DNA from 3 places in the Cellulomonas sp. URHB0016 genome. Region 1 is predicted to be linked to each of the others. Evidence: riboswitches for the same ligand, from Rfam matches in the RefSeq annotation. Region 1 holds a riboswitch; each other region holds the start of a gene.
The links. Region 1 has a riboswitch for S-adenosylmethionine ahead of ACVW07_RS11945 (methylenetetrahydrofolate reductase). Riboswitches for the same ligand answer to the same signal wherever they lie in the genome.
Positions count from the first base shown of each region.

Region 2: another riboswitch for S-adenosylmethionine. It lies ahead of ACVW07_RS15500 (aminotransferase class V-fold PLP-dependent enzyme); the one in region 1 lies ahead of ACVW07_RS11945 (methylenetetrahydrofolate reductase).
Region 3: another riboswitch for S-adenosylmethionine. It lies ahead of ACVW07_RS14535 (NADPH-dependent FMN reductase); the one in region 1 lies ahead of ACVW07_RS11945 (methylenetetrahydrofolate reductase).

Region 1 covers NZ_JBSRZU010000001.1:2,601,730-2,606,362, reverse strand. The annotation lists gene ACVW07_RS11950 (hypothetical protein) at 1-1,024, opposite strand, end outside; SAM riboswitch class I at 1,422-1,518, shown strand; gene ACVW07_RS11945 (methylenetetrahydrofolate reductase) at 1,589-2,614, shown strand; gene metE (5-methyltetrahydropteroyltriglutamate--homocysteine S-methyltransferase) at 2,629-4,633, shown strand, end outside.
Region 2 covers NZ_JBSRZU010000001.1:3,369,431-3,374,063, reverse strand. The annotation lists gene ACVW07_RS15515 (MaoC/PaaZ C-terminal domain-containing protein) at 1-416, shown strand, start outside; gene ACVW07_RS15510 (GNAT family N-acetyltransferase) at 478-1,065, opposite strand; gene ACVW07_RS15505 (DUF2510 domain-containing protein) at 1,111-1,794, opposite strand; gene ACVW07_RS15500 (aminotransferase class V-fold PLP-dependent enzyme) at 1,945-3,402, opposite strand; SAM riboswitch class IV at 3,445-3,559, opposite strand; SAM riboswitch class I at 3,678-3,780, shown strand; gene ACVW07_RS15495 (rhodanese-like domain-containing protein) at 3,785-4,204, shown strand; gene ACVW07_RS15490 (O-succinylhomoserine sulfhydrylase) at 4,201-4,633, shown strand, end outside.
Region 3 covers NZ_JBSRZU010000001.1:3,159,453-3,164,085, reverse strand. The annotation lists gene ACVW07_RS14540 (AAA family ATPase) at 1-1,871, opposite strand, end outside; SAM riboswitch class IV at 2,124-2,237, shown strand; gene ACVW07_RS14535 (NADPH-dependent FMN reductase) at 2,253-2,825, shown strand; gene ACVW07_RS14530 (flavin reductase family protein) at 2,822-3,412, shown strand; gene ACVW07_RS14525 (LLM class flavin-dependent oxidoreductase) at 3,708-4,633, opposite strand, start outside.

The DNA.
Region 1 (4,633 bases):
GCGTGATCGACGGCGAGTCGGGGGCGACGAGGTCCACGGTGAGCTCGCAGGGGACCGTCGAGATGCCCACACCGGACCGTGCGTCGAACGCAAGGGCGCGCCAGCGGTACGTGTGCCCGTCCCGCAGGACCTCGGCGTTCACGGTGACCTTGTGCTCCGCGCCCGAACCCTGAGGAGCGGTGCTCCCGGTCCAGACGACACCCCGCGCCGCGCCGTCGATCACGTCGAACACGTCGAACCGGCCGTAGAGCGAGGTGCCGTCCGGGTGGGCAAGCGTCGCCACCAGTGTCGGCGTCTCCGAGCGCATGAACGGCCGGCCCTCCCCCATCACGCACGCAGTGCGCGGATTCTCCGTACGCAGACCGGCCGGCGGGTACGGTCCGTGCTTGGTCTCCGCCCTGGTGCCCCCGCGCCACGGGAAAGGCCGCAGCTGCGTCGTGACGGTGTCACCGCACGAGGAGCCGGCGGCGTCCGCCGTGCTGCACAGCCCGACGCCCTCGGCGTACGCCGACCCCGCCGTCGCGTCCTGCTGCAGCGAGGCGCTCACGCCCGGGTCGACGGAGACCGGCCGGACGGTGTCCGGGTCGGTGAGCAGCATGTCGCCGAGCGTGGCCACGACCGCCCTGTCGGACACCTCGACGGGTGCCGCCGCGACGGTCTCGGCACCGACCGGTGCCGACGCGAGGCGCGCACGGCCGCCGGTCGCCTCGGCCGCGCGCTGGACAGCCGGCTCGTCGGCGAGACGCTGCCGCGCACCGGTGCGGAGGCGGGGCCCGGCCGACGGAGGGCTCGAGGCGTCCCACGAGGTCGACGGCGGACTGGTCCGAGCCGTCTCGCCCGACGCGCTGAGCGCGTCGAAGCCGGCGCCGTCCGGGTCGCATGCGAGCGCGTCCACTGCCGCGTCGGTCTCGACCGATCCCGGGCAGCCCGGGAGAGGGGCCGTCGCCCCGCTCGTCAGGGGCGCGGCCGACGCCGTCGTCCCCACGAGGACCAGGGCCAGCAGCGGCACGAGTCCCTTCCTCACGACTGCACCCGGCACGATGACCTCCTCGACGACACGCGGCCGGGACGTGACCGCACCGTCCGCCGGCAGGACGACCCACCGCGCAGCGGAACATCTTCGGTGCGGATACTAGGAGGTACTGGACGCCCGTATGGGTCGCTTGCCGATGTTCCATGTCCCAGCGGTCCGGGGTGCCGACGCCGATCGGGCCCGTGGCCTCGGCGCCTGGCGCCGCCACAGACCGGAGCGCTTCGTTACCCTGGGCCGGGACGGCCGCCGTCATCCTGCCCGGGCCGGCGAGCGGAGTGCGGCGGCTGGCGGGCAGACGGCCGCATCGGCGGAGGGACACGCAGCGGACACCTCCGTCTCACAGAGCGAACATGGTTGCTCAGCATGTGGTCGTCGCGTAGCATCGCGGCAACCATCCAGAGCGGCCGAGAGACCTGGCTCGACGACGCCGCAGCAACCCCCCTCCTCGTCGAGGGTGTGGGTGCTTCCGCCAGGGTCGATGGAGAGCGACATGTCTGTGCCTGACCCCCGACCCCGCACCCGCCGGTGTCACCACCGGTGCGCCCGGGCTGCCCTGTGAGTGCGACGACGACCGCCGCGACCGCGAGCGAGCGTGTGACCGGCGTCCACGTCGCCGAGTCGCCGCGCCCGCGCGCTGCCGTGGACCGGCCGACGGTGTCGTTCGAGCTGTTCCCGCCGCGCAACCCCGACGCCGCACCGCGGCTGTGGGCGACCATCCAGGCGCTCGAGGCGGTGCACCCCGACTTCGTGTCCGTCACCTACGGGGCCGCCGGCAAGACACGGCTCACCACGCGCGCGTTCGTCAGACGGCTGCTGCGCGAGACGTCGCTGAACCCGATCGCCCACCTGACCTGCGTCGGGACCTCTCGCGAGGAGATCACCACGATCGTCGAGGAGTTCCTCGACGAGGGAGTCCGGTCGTTCCTCGCGCTGCGCGGCGACCCGCCCACCGACCAGGACGACTGGCAGCCGCACCCCGACGGCCTCAACACGGCGAGCGAGCTCGTGGAGCTGCTCCGCGACCTCGAGCAGCAGCGGTGCGCCGACAGCCCCTCCCAGGCGGTCCGTGCCCGCGTCCGGCCGCTGTCGGTCGCCGTCGCCGCCTTCCCGCGCGGCAACGCGGCCACCGGCGGCACCCGCGCGCAGGACGTCGCGAGCCTGCTCGCCAAGCAGCAGGCCGGCGCGGACTTCGCGATCACGCAGGTGTTCTTCGACGCCGACGCCTACCTCGGTCTCGTCGCTGAGGCACGGGACGCGGGCGTCACCATCCCGATCATCCCGGGCATCATCCCGACCACCGACCCGGCCCGCCTGCTGCGCGTGCAGGAGCTCACCGGGGTGCCGGTGCCGCCCGACCTGCTGGACCTGCTGGGCTCGGCCGACGACGAGCTCGACCGGCACCGCCGGGGCATCCGCGCCAGCGTCGACCTGGTCCACGGCGTCCTCGACGGCGGGGCACCCGGCATCCACGTCTACACGTACAACCAGCACCACGCCGCGCTCGACCTGCTCGAGGGCGCCGACCTCGACGGAGGAGCTCGGACCCGCCGTCACCCCAATCCGTCAACGACCGACCTCTGAGGGACCGACACACCATGACCAGCACCCCCACGTTCCCCGCCGGCTCCGTCCTGGGATACCCCCGCATCGGGCCGCGCCGTGAGCTCAAGAAGGCCATCGAGTCGTTCTGGGCCGGCCGTTCCACCGCGGACGAGGTCGAGGCCGTCGCCGCCGACCTGCGCCGCCGCACGCGCACCCGCCTGGCCGAGCTGGGCCTGCGGACCGACGTCCCCGCCATCCCGAGCGCCTTCTCGTTCTACGACCACGTGCTCGACGCGTCGGCCGTGGTCGGCGCCGTGCCGGCCCGCTTCGCCGACCTGGTCGACGAGAACGGCCGCCTGGACCTCGCGGGCTACTCGACGGTGGCCCGTGGCCGCGGCGACGACCTGCCGCTCGAGATGACGAAGTGGTTCGACACGAACTACCACTACCTGGTGCCCGAGATCGGCCCGGACACCGCGTTCCGCTACGCGAGCGACCGCCCGGTGCGCGAGTTCACCGAGGCACTGGCCGACGGCGTGCTGACCCGCCCGGTCATCGTCGGCCCGGTCACCTACCTGGCGCTGGCCAAGGCCGCCGAGGGCTCGCCGGAGGGCTTCGCACCCATCGACCGCCTGCAGGACCTCCTGCCGGTGTACGCCGAGCTGCTGCGCGACCTCAAGGCCGCCGGTGCGACGTGGGTCCAGCTCGACGAGCCGGCCCTGGTGTCCGACTCCATCGAGGTGCCGGCCGACCAGCTGCTCGCCGCGGTCGTCGAGGCCTACCGCGCACTCGCCACCGACCTCACCGACCGCCCGGCGATCTTCGTCGCGGCCCCCTACGGCGACCTGGGCCCGGCGCTTCCGGTGCTCGCCGCCACCGACGTCGAGGCCATCGGCATCGACCTGGTCCGCGGCCACGCGCCGTCGGAGAAGGTCCCCGGCCTGGAGACGAAGACGCTGGTCGCCGGCGTGATCGACGGCCACAACATCTGGCGCGCGGACCTCGACGCCAAGCTCCAGGTCCTCGAGCAGCTCGAGGGTCTCGGCGCCGCGGCCGTCGCGGTCGGGTCGTCGACGTCGCTGTTCCACGTCCCGCACGACACGGCCGACGAGCCGAACCTCGACGCGACGCTGAAGAGCTGGCTCGCGTTCGCCGACCAGAAGGTCGGCGAGGTCGTCACGCTCGCCGAGGGCCTCACCGAGGGCCGCGAGGCGATCCACGAGCAGCTCCTCGCCGCCACGGACGCCGTGAACTCGCGCCGCACCGCCCCCGGCGTCGTGCGCCCCGAGGTGCGCGAGCGCGCCGCCGCCCTCACCGAGGACGCGTTCACCCGCGGCACGTGGGAGTCCCGCAAGGAGCAGCAGGCCAAGCGCCTCGACCTGCCGCCGCTGCCGACGACCACCATCGGCTCGTTCCCCCAGACCACCGAGATCCGCGTGGCCCGTGCCGCGTTCGGCCGGGGCGAGCTCACCGCCGAGCAGTACGAGGACGAGATGAAGGCGGAGATCCGCCGCGTCGTCGAGCTGCAGGAGAAGATCGGCCTCGACGTGCTGGTGCACGGCGAGCCGGAGCGCAACGACATGGTCCAGTACTTCGCGGAGAACCTCGACGGGTTCGCCGTGACGCAGAACGGCTGGGTCCAGTCCTACGGCTCGCGCTGCACGCGCCCGTCGATCCTCTGGGGCGACGTGTCCCGCCCGGCGCCGATCACGGTGGCGTGGGCGCAGTACGCGCAGTCGCTGACCCACAAGCACATGAAGGGCATGCTCACGGGCCCTGTGACGATCCTCGCGTGGTCCTTCGTCCGCGACGACCAGCCGCTCGGCGACACGGCCAACCAGGTCGGCCTGGCGCTGCGCGACGAGATCGCCGACCTCGAGGCCGCCGGCATCGCGGTCATCCAGGTCGACGAGCCCGCCCTGCGCGAGCTGCTCCCCCTGCGCGTCGAGGACCACGCGGCCTACCTCGACTGGTCGGTCCGCTCGTTCCGCCTGGCGACGGCCGGCGTCCGCGACGACACGCAGATCCACACGCACCTGTGCTACTCGGAGTTCGGCG
Region 2 (4,633 bases), 770 kb from region 1:
ACGAGCGTCCACCCTTCGTCCCTCCGGCGCCCACCGGGTGCTGGCGCCTGGCCTCCGACACCGGACGGCGCTACGCCGCCGTCTCCGGCGACCGCAACCCGATCCACCTCTCGGCGCCGACCGCCAGGGCACTCGGCTTCCCCCGGGCCATCGCGCACGGCATGTACACGGCGGCCCGCGCGCTCGCCGACGTCGGCGCGGCACGCGGTGAGGCGTTCTCCTGGTCGGTGGACTTCGGCAGCCCGGTGCTGCTGCCCGGGACGGTCACCGTGCGGGTCGCGCACGACGACGCCGGCTTCCGTTTCGCCGGCTGGGACTCCCGCTCCGGCAAGCCCTACCTGACGGGCACGGTCAGGCCGCTGCCGGCGCGACCGGCGGGCGACCGCCCGGCGGCGCCGACCGGTAGCTCGGGCTGAGGTCGCCGGCCCGACGTGGCCGACCGTCGACCGCGCGGCGTGTGTGGCGGTGCGGCGCCCGTCAGACGAGCCCGGGGGTCGTCGTGAGGCGCGCCAGGAGGGCGTCACGGGCCGCCGGCCACTCGTCGGCGAGGATCGAGAAGTAGGCGGTGTCACCGCGGGTGCCGTCCGGTGCGAGCCGGTGGCTGCGGAGCACCCCTTCCGGCGTGGCACCGAGGCGGGTGATCGCCGCGATCGACCGGGCGTTGCGGGCGTCGGCGCGCAGCGCCACCCGGGCACATCCCCACGTGTCGAACGCGTGCGTCAGCATCAGCAGCTTGCACGCCGGGTTGTTCGACGTGCCCCACCACCGCGGTGCGTAGTACGTGTGGCCGATCTCGACGCGCGCGAGCCGGGGCTCCCAGTCGTAGAACGACGTGCTGCCCCGGACCTCGCCGGTCGCTGCGTCGAGCACGGCGAACGCGAGCCGGCCGGGCGTCGCGGTCGCGTCCGCGATCGCCGACGCGACCGCCGCCGCACCGACCGGCACAGGGGACGTCATCCCGCGCCACAGGTCGTCGTCGATGAACGCCGCGAGCTCGGGGGCGTGGCACGCGGCCAGCGGGACCAGCCGCGCGCCGAAGCCCTCGAGTGTCAGGTCGTGCAGCATCCGGCGATGGTGCCACAAGGCGCCGGACGGTACCCGGTGCTCTCGTCAGCCGCCGACGAACGACAGGAGGTAGACGAGAGCGCCGAGGCCCGAGAGGACCAGGCCCGTGACGGCCCGCGCCGTGCCGACGGCCTTCGGGTACCCCTCGGCCTTGATGCGCCTGGCCTTCTGGAGGGCCTTGATGCCGACGAACACGGCCAGGCCGGAGGCGATCGCGTAGCTCGTGAACACCAGGATCAGGACCACGGCGATGCCGGCGATGAGCGCACCCGTCGCCAACCCGTTCTTGGGCGCCTCGACCGGCCCGGTCCCGGCGCCGGCGCCGGACCAGTCGGCCACCGACGGGCCGGACGGGTAGGCGGGGACGCCGGTGGGCTGCCCCGCGGTCGCCCCTGCGGGCGCCGGGTACCCGGGCACGCCGCCCGTGATGCTCGGGTAGCCGGGGACCCCCGCGGGCACCGTCGGCCGGTCGCTCGTGCCCGGCGCCTGGAAGCCGCTCTGGGCGTAGGCGGCGGTCGCGCGTGCGTCCTCCTGCTGGTGGGTCGGCTGCCCGTGCGGCGCCACCGGCGCGGTGGGCGCCTGCTGCGTGGGCTCCTGCTGCGTGGGAGCTTCCTGCGTGTGCTCCGTCCACTGGGCGCCGTCCCACCAGCGGTGGGTGCCGGGGACGTGCGGGTCCGGGTACCACCCGGCGGTCGGGGTGCTCTCGGCCTGGCCGTACACGGTGCTCATGCGGTTGTTCCTCGTCTCATGTGGTCGCCGGGGCCGGCGTCTGACGGAGCAGGTGATGCGGTGACGGTCAGGGGCGATCGTCCGGACGCCGGTACCGGAGGTCCGGGCGGCAGCCGCACACCCTCGCATCGGCACGTCGGGTCGGGGACTTCACTCAGGTCGATGTGGGGAACGGCAGGACGGCCATCGGGTCAGTCGTCGAGGGCGGGGCCGCACGCGGCCGCGGCGGGTCGCGGCCAGGTGGTCCAGGCCGTGCACCTCGACGAGGGGGCGGGTGTCGTCCACGACGGACCAGCACGCGTCGACGATCTCGTACCGCGACGTCGGCCCGGTCGTGAGGTACGCCTGCAGCGCGGCGACCAGCCGGTCGACCGCCTCGCTCGTCGACCCGACCCCGACCGACGCACGGATCGCCCCGCCCGATGCGCCGAGGTGCGCCAGCAGCGGGTGCGCGCAGAAGCGTCCGTCGCGGACGCCGATGCCGTGCTCGGCGGACAGGTAGGCCGCCACCAGGCCGGCGTCGTGCCCCGGCAGGGTGAACGTGACGACCCCGACCGGCTGGGCGGAGTCGGGCCAGATCCGCGCCACCTCGACGCCGTCCACGGCCGTCAGACCGTCGACGAGCCGGGTCCGCAGCGCGTCCTCGTGGGCGGCGAGCGCTCCGGCGGGAAGGGCCGCGAGCTGGTCACAGGCCTCCGCGAGCGCGATGGCTCCGAGCACGTTCGGCGAGCCGGCCTCGTGGCGGGCCGGGGCGGGCTGCCAGATCGTCCGGTCGGACCGGACGTCCCGCACCGCACCTCCCCCTGCGAGGTAGGGCGTCCCGGCGTCGAGCCAGTCGCGGCGGCCCACGAGCGCGCCCGCACCGAACGGCGCGTACGTCTTGTGGCCGGAGAACGCCACGTAGTCGGCGTCGGTGGCGGTGAGCGAGAAGCCGCGGTGCGGGACGAGCTGTGCGCCGTCCACGGCGACGCGGGCGCCGGCCGCGTGCGCGAGAGCGACCACCTCGTCCAGCGGCAGCGCCTCGCCCGTCACGTTCGAGGCACCCGAGACGGTGACCAGCGCGTAGGGCAGGCGGGCGAGCTCGGCGCGCAGCGAGTCGAGCGTCGCGGCGACGGTCGACTCGATCGGCAGGATCGTCGTGGTGTTGCCGTGGCCGCCGCCCGAGTGCACCCAGGGCAGCAGGTTCGCGTGGTGCTCGACGTCCAGGACGAGCACCCGGCCGCCGGCGGGCACGACGCCGGCCAGCAGGTTGAGCGAGTCCGTGGTGTTGCGGGTGATGATCGCGACGTCGTCGGACCGCGCGTCGACGAACCGGGCGATGGCCTGCCGGGACGACTCGTACAGGGCCGTGGACACCTGGGACAGGTAGCCGGCGCCGCGGTGCACGGAGGCGTACAGCGGGAGGACCTCGGTGACGCGGGCCGCGACGGCCTCGAGCGCGGGGGCGCTCGCGGCGTAGTCGAGGTTGGCGTAGACGCGCTGGGTGCCGTCGACAAGCGGCACGGTCGTGTCGCCACCGACGACGGGGAGCAGCGGCTGGACGGTCGGCGGGGTCGACGCGGTGGCGGCGACCCCGGCACACGACGAGCGCTCGGCGGTGACGGTCATGATGGTCCTCCAGAAGGCTCAGGGGGACACCGTCGGTGGTGGACCCCGCGCTTGCCGGACACCGGGCGGCGTCCAGCCAGGTCGTCACCCGGGGCACCCCACCGCGGAGGAGGGTTGCCGGCCAGCGAGCCGGGGCTTGACGCTGGCACTCATGACCTGGGACGAGGGTCGCCAAGGTCCCCCGGTCGTGTCAACGACACGCCCGGGCTGTCTCGGATGGCGGGACACTCTGTCCACCAATTGGAGCGTGTTGTCCGCTCCGCGTAGCATCGCCCGCACCATCCAGAGCGGCCGAGAGATCTGGCTCGACGACGCCGCAGCAACCCGCGGGCACACCACGTGCCCGGCCGAGGGTGCTACCGCCAGGACCGATGGAGGCGACATGGGCTACGCAGGTGACCTGACCCCGCAGCAGGCGTGGGAGCTGCTCACGACGGACGAGCGCGCGGTCCTCGTCGACGTGCGCACCGATGGCGAGTGGCGGTCGATCGGCATCCCGGACGCCGCCGCGATCGGCGGGCGCGCCGCGCTCGTCGAGTGGGTGCAGGCACCGTCGGGCCGCCCGAACCCGCAGTTCCTGCAGCAGCTCGGCGAGGCGGGCCTGGAGCCCGGCGACGAGCGTCCGGTCGTGTTCCTGTGCCGCTCCGGGGTCCGCTCCATCGCCGCGGCGCAGGCTGCGACGGCTGCGGGCCTCGGCCCTGCCTACAACGTGCTCGAAGGCTTCGAGGGCGACGTCGGCCCCGACGGGCAGCGCGGGCACCAGGGCTGGCGTGCCGCCGGCCTGCCGTGGCGGGCGCTGTGAGCGGCCGGCAGGACGGCGTCCGCGTCCCTGGTCCGCTCGACTGGGACGACCGCCGGGTCGACCGCTCGTCGCTGCGTCCGGACACGCTCGCCGTGCGCGGCGGGCAGGTCCGCTCGGAGTTCCACGAGATCTCCGAGCCCGTGTTCCTCACGCAGGCCTACGCGTACGACTCGGCCGCCGAGGCGGAGGCCGCGTTCGCCGGCGAGCGGGACCGCTTCCTCTACTCGCGGTACAACAACCCGACGGTCTCGACCTTCGAGGAGCGGCTGCGGCTGATCGAGGGCGCGGAGGCGGCCTACGCGACGGCGACCGGGATGGCCGCCGTGTTCACCGCGCTCGCCGCCGTGCTGCAGCAGGGCTCGCGCGTCGTCACCGCCCGGGCGCTGTTCGGCTCGTCGGTCGTGATCTTCGACGAGATCCTCGCCAAGT
Region 3 (4,633 bases), 560 kb from region 1:
GGCGCGGCCGACGAGGCCGCCACCCGGACCCGCTCGAAGGACGACGCCTCCTCGAGCTGCGGCACCGGCGGCAGGTCGCCGCCCGTGAGGTGCGCCGCGAGCAGCACGTCCGTGATCTCGTCGCCCAGCAGCTCGTGACGCTCCAGGAGCGCGTCACGCAGCGCCTCGACGAGGTGGCGGTTGCGGGACAGGAGCCGGCGGACGCTGGACCGGGCGTCGTCGAGCACGGTCTCGAGCTGCTCGCGTGCCTTGCCGTCCGCCAGGACGGCGTTGACGAGCGGGCGGTCCGTCGCGAGGAACGACACGAGCGAGCCCGTCATCCCCGCGGCGCCGACCATCTGCGCCGCCGTGCGGGTCGCCGCGGCGAGGTCGCTGGCCGGGCCGGTCGTGGTCTGACCGAAGAACAGCTCCTCGGCGACCCAGCCGCCCATCGCGATCTGCACGAGCCCGCGCAGGTCGCCCTCGGACCGGGTCCACACCTCCTCGCAGTCACCGTGCGCGAGCAGCCCGAGGGCCTCGCCGCGGCGGACGATCGTCAGGACCTCGAGGTGCCGGTTCGGCGCCACGAGCCACGCGGTCACCGCGTGCCCGGCCTCGTGCGTGGCGATGAGGCGTCGCTCGCCCTCCGTGTAGCGGACGGGCTGCCCGATGCCGACCATCTCGGTGATCCGTGCCGTCTCGACGTCCGCGAACGACATGGTCAGCGAGCCGCGGCGCAGCGAGTTCACCAGGGCCTCGTCGAGCAGGTGCTCGATCATCACCGGCGTCCAGCCGTTCGTCGCGGCCGCCACCCGGTCGCGCGCGACCGGGTCGTCGAGCTCGGCGTCGTGCGAGCGGCGGGACAGGAAGTGGTCCACGAGGGCCCGGCGACCGTGCGCGTCGGGCGACACGAACGTGAGGTGGCGGTCGAACCGGCCGGGACGCAGCAGCGCCGGGTCGAGCGAGTCGGCGCGGTTGGTCGCGGCGATGAGCAGGATCGGTGCCTTCGAGGGGCGGCTGCGCGGGATCTGCCGGTGGGCCGGGAGCAGCAGGTTGATGCGGGCCACCAGCTTGTCGCCGAGCTTGGCGGCACCGGTGGGCTCGTCGAACGACTGCATCTGCACGAGCAGCTCGTTGACGACGCCGCCGGTGCCCTCGCTCGTCATCAGGTTCAGGACGGACCCGCGGTGGGGGTCGGAGCCGCTGGCCGACACGCCGGCCGACGAGCTCGCCGACTGCATCCCGCCACGCCGCAGGCCGATCGCGTCGATCTCCTCGATGAAGCCGATGGCACCGCCCTCCGCACGGGCCGCCTTGCGGAGCGCCTTGAAGTACGCGCGGATCTTCTTGGCGGTCGCGCCGTAGTACATGGACTGGAACGACGTCGCCGACACGAAGAGGAACGGCACCCCCGCCTCGGCCGCCATGGCCTTCGCGGTCATCGTCTTGCCGGTGCCGGGCGCTCCCTCGAACAGCAGCCCACGACGCGGGGTGCCGCCCATCTGGTCCGCGAACTGGCGGTGCGTCTGGAACAGGTCGATCGAGCGGCGCACGTCCTCCAGCACCGGGTCGATGCCGATGACGTCGTCGAGCCGCACGTCCACCTGCTCCGGCCGGTACATGACGTGCGGTGAGCGCGACGTGCCGACGGTCGTCAGGAGCATCACCCCGAGCAGGCCCGCGAAGAACAGCGCCGGGACCAGCACCAACGGGTCGACCGCGGGAACGGCCGGCACGATCGAGCGGCCCATGAGGGCGCTGACGATGACGTAGGCCTCCGCGGCGATCAGGACGGCGGCGAGCCGGTACACCCGGCGGCGGCGCATCCGTTCACGGTCGACGGCGATGTCGTGGGCGCCACGGCGGATCGGGGAGACGAGCTCTTCGTTCACGGGGGCGCCTTTCACGGTCCGGCACGCATGAGCGGTCGCGCATGCGGGTCGCCGCACGACGAGCGCGGCCAGCCCATGGTGGAACCGGGCGAACCGGACAGCAATGCGGGAGGAAACGGACCACTCGAACGGCTCAACGCCCCATGCGGTGCCGCGCACCGTCCGCTCGGACGGCCTTCCGGGTGTCCGCACTGCGAGACATCCCGCACAAGCCCTTGCCGCCGCCGCAACCGCTGGTACAAACCGCGGCGAGGTCACGAGCACCAGCGCGAAGCCCCGGCTCGCTGGTCAGCAACCCCTGTCACGACGGGGTGCTCCGGGAGATGACCTGGTCGTACCCCACCCGGGGTGCGGCAATCGTGATCGTGAAGGAGCTGCACCGTGGTCCACCCCCATCCGTCCGTCGTGGCGCTGGTCGGCAACCCCCGACCGGGGTCGCGCACTCGCGCCGCCGCCGAGCACCTCGCCCGGCGGCTGGGTCCGGCGCTCGCCCCCGACCCGTCGGACCTGTCCGGCCCGGCGGTGCCGTTCGCGACCGTCGACCTGGCCGACCTCGCACCGGAGCTCTTCGCCGCCGACCGGCCGCGCGTCGACGAGGCGCTGCGCCTCGTCGCGTCCGCCGACGTGCTGCTGGTCGCGACGCCCGTGTACAAGGCCTCGTACACCGGGCTCCTCAAGTCCTTCCTCGACCTCTACGGCCCCGACGGGCTCGCCGGGGTCGCCGCCGTGCCCGTCGTGGTGTCCGGCAACCCCGCGCACGCGCTCGTCGGGGAGGTGCACCTGCGCCCCCTGCTCGTGGAGCTCGGCGCGACCGTCCCGGCCCGCTCGTTCACCGTCACCGAGGCCGACCTGGCCGACCTCGACCCGGCCGTCGACCGGTGGATCGACCGCGCCGGCGAACCCCTGCGCCGCTCCCTGGGCGGTGTCGCGACCCTCGCGGAGGTGCTCCGATGACCACCGAGATCCTGCGTGCCCTCGACGCCGACCTGGCCGAGCAGGACGAGCCGCAGCTCACGCCCGACGAGTACAAGGACGTGTTCCGCCGGCATCCCGCGGGCGTCGCGGTGGTGGCGCTCGTCGACACCTCGCCCGAGTCCGACGACGGCCGTGACTCGTTCGAGGGCGTCGACGGTCCCGGCCGGCTCGTGGGCTTCACCGCCACCTCCGTGATCTCGGTGTCGGCCGAGCCGCCGCTGCTCGCCTTCTCGCTCGCGTCCACGTCGTCCTCCTGGCCTGCGGTGTCCCGGGCCCGGACGCTCACGATCAGCTTCCTGTCCGGGTCCCAGGACGACGTGTCCGCCCGGTTCGCCACCCACGGCATCGACCGGTTCGCCGCCGGCGGCTGGACCGCCCTCGACACCGGGGAGCCCGTCATCGACGGGGCCGTGTCGTGGGTCCGCGGCCGGGTCGTGCAGCGCACGCCCGTCGGCGGGTCGTACCTGGTGTCCGTGCGGGCCCTGTCCCACGGGACCCACGACGTCAGGCCGCTCGTCTACCACGACCGGACGTACCACCAGATCGGCGACGACTACTCGATCTGACCGCCCGACCCACGACGCCCGCCCCCTGGCCGCACGGCCGGAGGGCGGGCGTCCCGCTTCCCACCAGCCACCCGCACCCGGCCGCCCGGCCACCGGGCCACCCGGCCGCCCGGCCACCGGCCGCCCGGCCCACCGCCCGCCCGGCCCACCGGCCGCCCGGCCCACCGGCCGGCCGTGACACCGGTGCTTGGTGGTGAAGGGCGGCAGGAACTGCCGGTCTTGCCCCCCTGTGCCGTTCTCACCAGCGACGTGCCGCGGCCGGCCCAGGGCACGCGCGGGTCCGCGGAAGCTGGCGTCAGGCGGTCGTGGTGGCCAGCGGGCGGGTCGACGTGGCCGGCCAGGCGGCGGCGAGGAGCTCGTACGAGCGTGCCGTGTCGGCCGGGTCATGGGTGATGGTGGTGAGCAGGAGCTCGTCGGCGGCGGTCACGCGGGCCAGCGTGGCCAGTCCGGCAGCGACCTCGTCGGGCGTCCCGACGAAACGGGTGTCGACGCGGTCACGGACGAGGTCCTGCTCGGCCGCGGGGCGGTCCGCCCACCGGGTCGTGGTGCCGGGTGCCGGGTACGGGATCGCGCCCTCGCCGCGCCGGATCGACAGGACCCACTCGGCGAACGGGTCGGCGAGCGCGTGGGCCCGCGCCGCGGTGCCGGCGGCCAGCACGTCCGCCGAGACAACCACGTAGGGCTCGTCGAGCACGCCGGGCCGGAACGCGGCACGGTACTGCTCGACGGTCTCCAGGACCGTCGACGGGGACACGTGGTAGTTCGCCGCGAGCGGCAGGCCCAGCTCACCGGCGACCCGGGCGCTCTCGCCGCCGCTCGACGCGAGGACCCACAGGGCGAGGTCCGAACCCTGGGCGGCGGGGACGGTGGCGGGGCGGCCGACGTCCGTCCGGGCGGCGCCGCGCACCACGTCGAGCACGGTCGAGAGCTCGGCGGTGAACGACCCGGCGGCGCGACCCGCCCCGACGAACCGGACCTGCGCGAGGATCCGCTCGAGCAGCGGACCTTCGTCGAACGCGACGGGCGGTGTCGCGGGGACCAGGAGGCCGTCGACCACGCGCTCGGGCGTGGGTGCCGGTCGGGTTCTGCGGGCGGTCGGTGCCGCACCCGCACCGTCCGCGGTGCCGGCCGGGGCCGGCGGCGGGAACGACGACCGGCCGAGGCCCAGGTCCACGCGGCCGGGGTGCAACGCCGCGACGGTCCCGAACTGCTCCGCGGCGA